Regions from separate parts of the Paenibacillus apii genome, predicted to be linked through region 2. Evidence: predicted binding sites of a transcription regulator. Region 2 holds the regulator's gene; the other holds the start of a gene.

Region 1 (3,414 bases), on a different contig from region 2:
TATCAAGACAACAAGTTAAGTATAAAGCATAAAAAATGCCAATGCTCGTCTAATGCCGAATCTGCTCGGAGGCAGCGCTATATTCGTCGATCTCCCTGACGATTTCAGCCGCTGCGGCTTCATCTATGACGAGTATGTCCTCTTGGCCGAACCTTAGCACGGCGTGGATGGCTTTAGCCTTGCGCTTTCCTCCGGCTATGCCGATAACGACTTCCGTCCGAAGAATATCCTCAAGACGAAGTCCCATGGTCAGCATGGAATGAACGACCTTGCCCTGTTCGTTAAAGTAGTGACCGAAGGATTCGGCAACGGCGCCCGCATCCTTGATCTTACTAACGGTTTCCTCGTCCAGGTTTCTGCGGCGAGTCATTTCCACAGCATCTCCGATTCCATGCACGATAATTCTCGAACGGCGGATAATCTGTACAATTTCTGAAATATTCGGTTCATGCGCCAGCGATTGATAGGCATCCTCGCTTAGCAAGTCCGGCACATGCAGCAGCCGGTAATGCGCTCCGATCCGCTTGGCCATCGTTGAAGCGATGGTATTGGCCTGAAATTCCACACTCTCTCCAAGCCCGCCTCTTGCCGGTACAATCAAGACTTCTTTGTAAGACAAGGACATTGGAGAGGTCATCTGCTCCGCCAATTCGTACAATGTCGAACCGCCGGTAACGGCAACCGTATCGTCGGTATTCAGCACGCTCAGCAGCGCTCTGGCCCCGGCTCTTCCCAGCTCTCTCTTGGTAAAAGGTGAAGCCTCACAATCTCCCGGCACCACGATAACCTTCTTCAAACCGTAGCTTGAACGAATTTTCTCTTCCAGATCATCAAGGCCAAAGAGGCTTTTGGCCACAGGCTCGAGCAAATCAAGCAGTTTCCGTCCGGCATCGCTGATGCGCATGCCAACACTCTCGATCTCAATGAGCCCCTGCGACTTCAGAAGGTCCGTTTCCGCACGAAGCACCCGCTCGGTCATATCAAGCGAAGCGGCAAGCGTTCTGCGGCCGATAATATCCGACAACAGGATCTGATGAAGAATCGTATACCGTCTTTTGAGGGTTTCCATGAGATCAGGCAGAAGCTGCTTTTGGATTTCCAATAAATTACGCATGCTTTCACTCCTGCAACTTCGTCTTTCTCGTCTTCCCCTTCTCTATGGTCTTAAAACGTCCCGGGTTAACTTTTTAAGTCCCACCAATATTCTACCCAAATATTGCCCTGAACGCAAGGGCTCCGAAACTAGAATTCACAACCTCTTTTCTTCTTATGCATCGACATCCGCATCGACATTGGCATTGCGTTGACGAAAGATCGCTGCCAGAGATCTGTATCAATAATTGGGAGTTGCAATGCTTCGAATTTTATATTATAATAATTTCTGTTGCGCCCGTGGTCCAATGGATATGACGTAGGCCTCCGAAGCCTGAGATCCAAGTTCGATTCTTGGCGGGCGCGCCACATTATTTGATTAACCAAACCTTGTGTATTTAACCCAGCGCCATGAGATGGCGCTTTTTTTGTGAGGACAGTTTGACTTTCTTTGACTTTTTGTTTGAATTTGTTTATCATGTGGGTAATACGGTAAGAGTTAATGAAGAAACATCCATTTTGAAGATCTAATTCTAAGGAGGTTTTCCACGTGAGTTACATTCCTATGGTCGTAGAACAAAGCAACCGCGGCGAGCGGGCGTATGACATCTATTCCCGCCTGCTGAAGGACCGCATCATTTTCCTTGGAACCGAGGTCAATGACGTGGTAGCCAATTCCATCATCGCACAAATGCTCTTCCTGGCCGCCGAGGACCCGGAGAAAGATATTTCCTTGTACATTAACAGTCCGGGCGGTTCCATCACCGCCGGCATGGCGATTTTCGATACGATGCAGTACATCAAGCCTGACGTCTCCACGATCTGCGTCGGTCTCGCCGCTTCCATGGGCGCCTTCCTGCTCAACGCCGGAGCCAAAGGCAAACGCTATGCGCTGCCGAACAGCGAAATTATGATTCACCAGCCGCTGGGCGGAGCCCAAGGACAAGCTACGGACATCGAGATCCGCGCCCGTCGCATCCTGAAAATGCGCGACAAGCTGAACAAGATTCTGGCGGAACGCACTGGCCAACCGCTAGAGCGCATCGAAAAGGACACGGACCGCGACTACTTCATGAGTGCAGCGGACGCAGCCGAATACGGCCTTGTCGACAAAGTCATCGAGAATACAACCTCCGTCGGCGCCTAACCTTCCATAAAAATGAAAACACCCTTTGTTCACAATTGTGGGCAAAGGGTGTTTTGTTTTGTTAATTGGAGTGCAGATTTCCATACCCCATCGAGTGCAGCCGCTCGGCAATCACGCGGTAGCCTTTTCCGTTCGGGTGAAGATGGTCGATCGAGAGCAATTCCCGCTCGTGTCCGGCAAATGTTTCGTAAATATCGGCAAAACCGCATTCCTTGCTGCAATACTGCGCCAGTTGGCGGTTGAACTGCCGGACCCAGCCCGAAGCCTCTTCCAGCGTAGGATACGGATTGTACAATCCGACAATTCGTATAATATAGGGCTTGCCGGCGCCTGCCTTCACTTGGTGAATCTGCCCCATGATACCGGCAAAATGGCGCCCGGATTCTTTCAGGGCTTTTTGATAGACCGAAGACGGCAAGTGGGACTGCCCCCCCGCCTTCGCAACTTGGATCAGGTCGTTGCCGCCGATCGAAATCGTAATGATATCCGCCTCGCGCAGCGATTGGCGAAACAGCGGGTTGTATTTTACTAGCTTCTTCAGCTCGGCTGTAGTCAAGCCGTTGATTCCCAGGTTCGTATAAGCGACAAAAGTACGGAGCGATATTTCCGACATCCGCCTGTAGACGGGAACAAAGCCATTTCCGGGCATTGCTCCAAAGCCGGTGGTCAGCGAATCGCCAATCGCCGCATAGTGGTAAACCATTACATTCTCCCCTCCCCGCTTATGGCTCGGTCACCATTCAGCATATGAACGGCAAGCCGTTCTCGCAACGGGAGAATATCCAGTCCAGTCAACTATTTTGAACGGGTGAACGGATTGCTTCCGTCTGGCAGCAGCTCATTAAAGGTAAAGGTAAACTCCGGAAAGCCTGCAGCATACGGGGTATATTCATATAATTGAAAGAAGAGCACCACACGGCCGTCTTTAAGGTAAAAATATTTCTCCGTATTCAGGCCGGTGAAACCGCCAAAATAGCCTTCATCCGCCCTTAACAGCTTGCCGACCTTCTCGTTCAGCAGCTTTTTGTAATTCGGATTGGCTCCGAACAAGTCTTTGAGCAGCAGGCGCTTGCCATCCTTCAGCGAAAACGTAAAGGCTTGGCGCAGCGTCATGCCGTGAGCGCCTCCGGTGTAGGTGTACTGGTCCATGACCAGGCTCAGCACACCGTTCTGGT
Region 2 (3,414 bases):
ATGACGGCCGCATATGACAAAATACCGTATGACCGCATGATTCGGTCCGTGATCCGCAGTGCGGAATCCGTCAGCAGCCGCTGGCGCGCATTGCGTTCATGCTCGATAATCTGGATAGCCACACTGTGCAAGTTGTCGATAATCTCCGCTTCGGTCTGCCCCAGTGTAATCTGGTTGGAAATCTGAAAGATATTCCCGGCGGCTTCGCTGCCTTCCCCGTAAATGCCTCTTACCGTAAGCCCCACCTGATTGACAGCCGAGAGAATACGATTGATCTGCTGAGTCATGACAAGCGCCGGAAGATGCACCATAACCGAAGCGCGGAGGCCTGTGCCGACATTGGTCGGACAACTGGTCAAATAGCCTCTTTTGTCGTCAAAAGCGTAATCGATCGACGCCTCGAAAATATCATCGATTGCGGTAGCCCGTTCCCAGGCCTCACGGACCTGAAATCCGGGAAACAAACACTGAATCCGAAGATGGTCTTCTTCATTGATCATGATGCTGACCGACTCGTCTTCATTCAGCAGCACCGCCCCGCCTCTGGAGTCATTAACCAGGTTAGGACTGATCAGATGCTTTTCAACCAGCACCTTCTTGTCCAGCTCCTCCAGATCATCAAGCTTTAGCAGATGAAACGTGCCAAATCCCGTCTCCTTGCCCTGATCGATTACCGGAGCGAGCACATTCATGACTTCCTCGGCCTGATTCTGCGTTGCCAGAAGAGGAAAAGGGTGATGCTGTATATTGCGGGCGATGCGCACACGGCTGCTGATTACAATCTCGGAGTGGCTGCCGCCGCTGCGCATCCATTCGCTGAGCGCTTGTTCGGTAAACCGGAGATTTGACATCAGGCATTCCCCCTATATATCTTAAGACTTTACTCTTGTGCAATTTCTTTTTCAAGTTTGCGGATCTGATCCCTGAATTCAGCCGCTTTTTCGAACTCCTCCTGCTCGATGGCCTGCTGCAGCTGCCCCTTCAGTTCATCGATTTGGCGTCTGAACTGAATTTTCGCGCCGGCGCGTTTAGGAACCTTGCCGACATGGGCAGTGCTGCCGTGCACTCTTTTGAAGAGCGGGTCGAGCCCCTTGTCAAAATATTTGTAGCAGGAGCTGCATCCGAAGCGTCCGAGCTTGCTGAACTGCCCGTAGGTCATGCCGCATTCCTCACACCGAACGCTTTGGGCCGTCGAAGCGGCCGCGGTTTTCCCTTTGCCTGCCCCCTCCAGATCCAAGAGCCCGGACAGCAGACTATGAATGGAGAAACCGCCTGACGTACCGGGAATCAGCTCTCCTTTTTCCCTTGCACAGCTCTCGCAAATATGAAATTCCGTCTTCTCTCCATTCACGATCTTGGTGAAATGAAGCGTAGCCGGTCTTACACCGCACTCTTGACAAACCATGTATACGAAACCTTCTTTCTCACACCGGTTTATTTGCTAAGCAATGAGATCAGCATCGCCTTCATCAATTTGGAACGAATCTCGTCCCGATGGGGGAGCTTGATCGCAAGGCATTCTCGCGAAATGGCGGCGCGCATAAGGCAGGCTTCGCGTCGGGTCAAAAAGCCGGCTTCTTCGAGCTGATATATAAGCCCCTCAGCCGTACTCTGGTCGATCCCCGAGCCGATCGTTTGGTTAAGGTGCGTATGCAGCGCCGAATGCTGGGGAAGCTCAATACGCTGAATGCGGATATATCCGCCACCGCCGCGTTTGCTCTCCACCAAGTAGCCTTTCTCAAGGGTAAAGCGGGTGCTGATTACATAATTGATCTGGGAGGGTACACAGGAGAAGTGGTCCGCCAGATCGTTGCGTTGAATTTCGACTGTGCCTTCGGGACTTTCATGCAAAATATTCTTCAGATATTGTTCAATGATATCAGAGATATTACGCATCACTCATCCTCCAGATTCAGAGCTTGCAGATGCAGCCGATGGCACCGTTCCATTACTGGCCTTGACCTCTAAAGGAACTTTAACCAAAGTGCAAAGAGCCGAATCCCGCGTAAAACCGGCTGGCAAGCCTGGATTTAGATTCTGTTCAAGCTCTACTAGTGTGGCCTAATCTGTACACCGCATACTTGAAAAAGAACAAACGGGAACGAATAAGTAATCACCTGCTGCATGCTCTGTTGACTTTGACTTTCTTTGACTTATACCTTATTATAGCATATTTTTTCAGAAAGCCAAGTCTTTGATCAGAAAAAATCAAACAATGCTGTTTGAGCCCTCGGAATCCGTTCCTCCAACCAGGATACTGAACATATATTACCCGTAAGCAGTCCGGCTTGATACATGTCCATCGGTCTTTTGTATCCAAGCAGCATGGTGGTTAACGTTCCGATGCCACAGGCTGCCGTTTCTTCTCCTCCGGGCTCACTTTGGAGTGCCTGAAGTGACGGCTTTCCTTGGCCATCTACGCTGAGAGTCCAGAATCCGTTATTCCACGGCGCAAGGCTGTCCACGACCGAAAGAGTTATGCTTCCTAAGCTGCTGGTGGCGACGAATGACAATTGTTCAACAAATGCCTTAACGTTCACAATGCGGGCCATAAAATAAGGATGATTTTCTTGCGTAATCCGCGGATCTGGCAGCAGGAATGGCAGATCGTCGTCAGCCGGCACCATTTTTAAATGTGCTTGAGTCACCATCGAATCATGATTGGCAAAATAGTTCCACAGCCCGCTGCGGGCGCGCCCGTTGGCATACACGAATTCATCGATGACCAATTCCCGGTTCTGGATTTTATAAAGCGCATAGCCTTCCGCTTCGCCCTCCTGCGAATAATAAACGGCACTATGACCGTCATCATCCAGCACGGATTTCTCCCACCATTCCTTGTCTCTTACTAGAGTTCCGTTATATTTGGAAGCAAACTTTCGGTACAGATCATCCAGGACATCTAGTTTCCCCTCATCCCGCTTAACCCGTCCTTCCACTTGAACCTTCTCCGGAAATTTACCGGAAGGAATCGTATATTTCTTGTACTCACAGTACACTTCCCAACCAAACTTACGGTAAAAAGGAACATAGAACGGGTGCAGACAGGACAGCATCTGACCGGCTTCATTCATCTTAATCAGCGCATGGGCCAAAAGCTTGGCCACCAGACCCTGTCTTCGATTCTCCGGCCATGTCGCCACTCCGGCGATGCCCCCCATAAGCAGCGGACGGCCTTGTATGTAGGATTGAAACGGCAGCAGCGTAAATTTGGCGGCGAGACCGCTATCGTCAAAAATCCCCCAAACACGCTCGGGCTTAAATCTCTCCAGCGCCTTCGCCCGGGCTTCGGCCGAAAGCTTGTATTGAAACGCATACTCGGAAAGACTCAGACTTGCGTCAAACTCTTCCGGGCGGAGCTGACGGATTTCCATACACTCACCTCAATATCAATAGGTTATCATGAGTTTGTCA

The links. The regulator CtsR, encoded in region 2, represses protease genes until heat stress. The targets are predictions, from matches to a motif close to ATGGTCAATAAAGGTCAAACA.
Region 1: the regulator CtsR is predicted to act here: its motif matches at 1,531-1,551, upstream of clpP (ATP-dependent Clp endopeptidase proteolytic subunit ClpP).

Annotation. Positions count from the first base shown of each region.
Region 1 is NZ_JAAKGU010000015.1:53,837-57,250, forward strand. It holds gene G5B47_RS23320 (sugar-binding transcriptional regulator) at 50-1,114, opposite strand; tRNA gene G5B47_RS23325 (tRNA-Arg) at 1,387-1,461, shown strand; gene clpP (ATP-dependent Clp endopeptidase proteolytic subunit ClpP) at 1,643-2,239, shown strand; gene G5B47_RS23335 (GDSL-type esterase/lipase family protein) at 2,301-2,942, opposite strand; gene G5B47_RS23340 (DUF3298 and DUF4163 domain-containing protein) at 3,035-3,414, opposite strand, start outside.
Region 2 is NZ_JAAKGU010000016.1:125-3,538, reverse strand. It holds gene G5B47_RS23580 (protein arginine kinase) at 1-851, opposite strand, end outside; gene G5B47_RS23575 (UvrB/UvrC motif-containing protein) at 881-1,405, opposite strand; gene G5B47_RS23570 (CtsR family transcriptional regulator) at 1,435-1,896, opposite strand; gene G5B47_RS23565 (GNAT family N-acetyltransferase) at 2,199-3,374, opposite strand.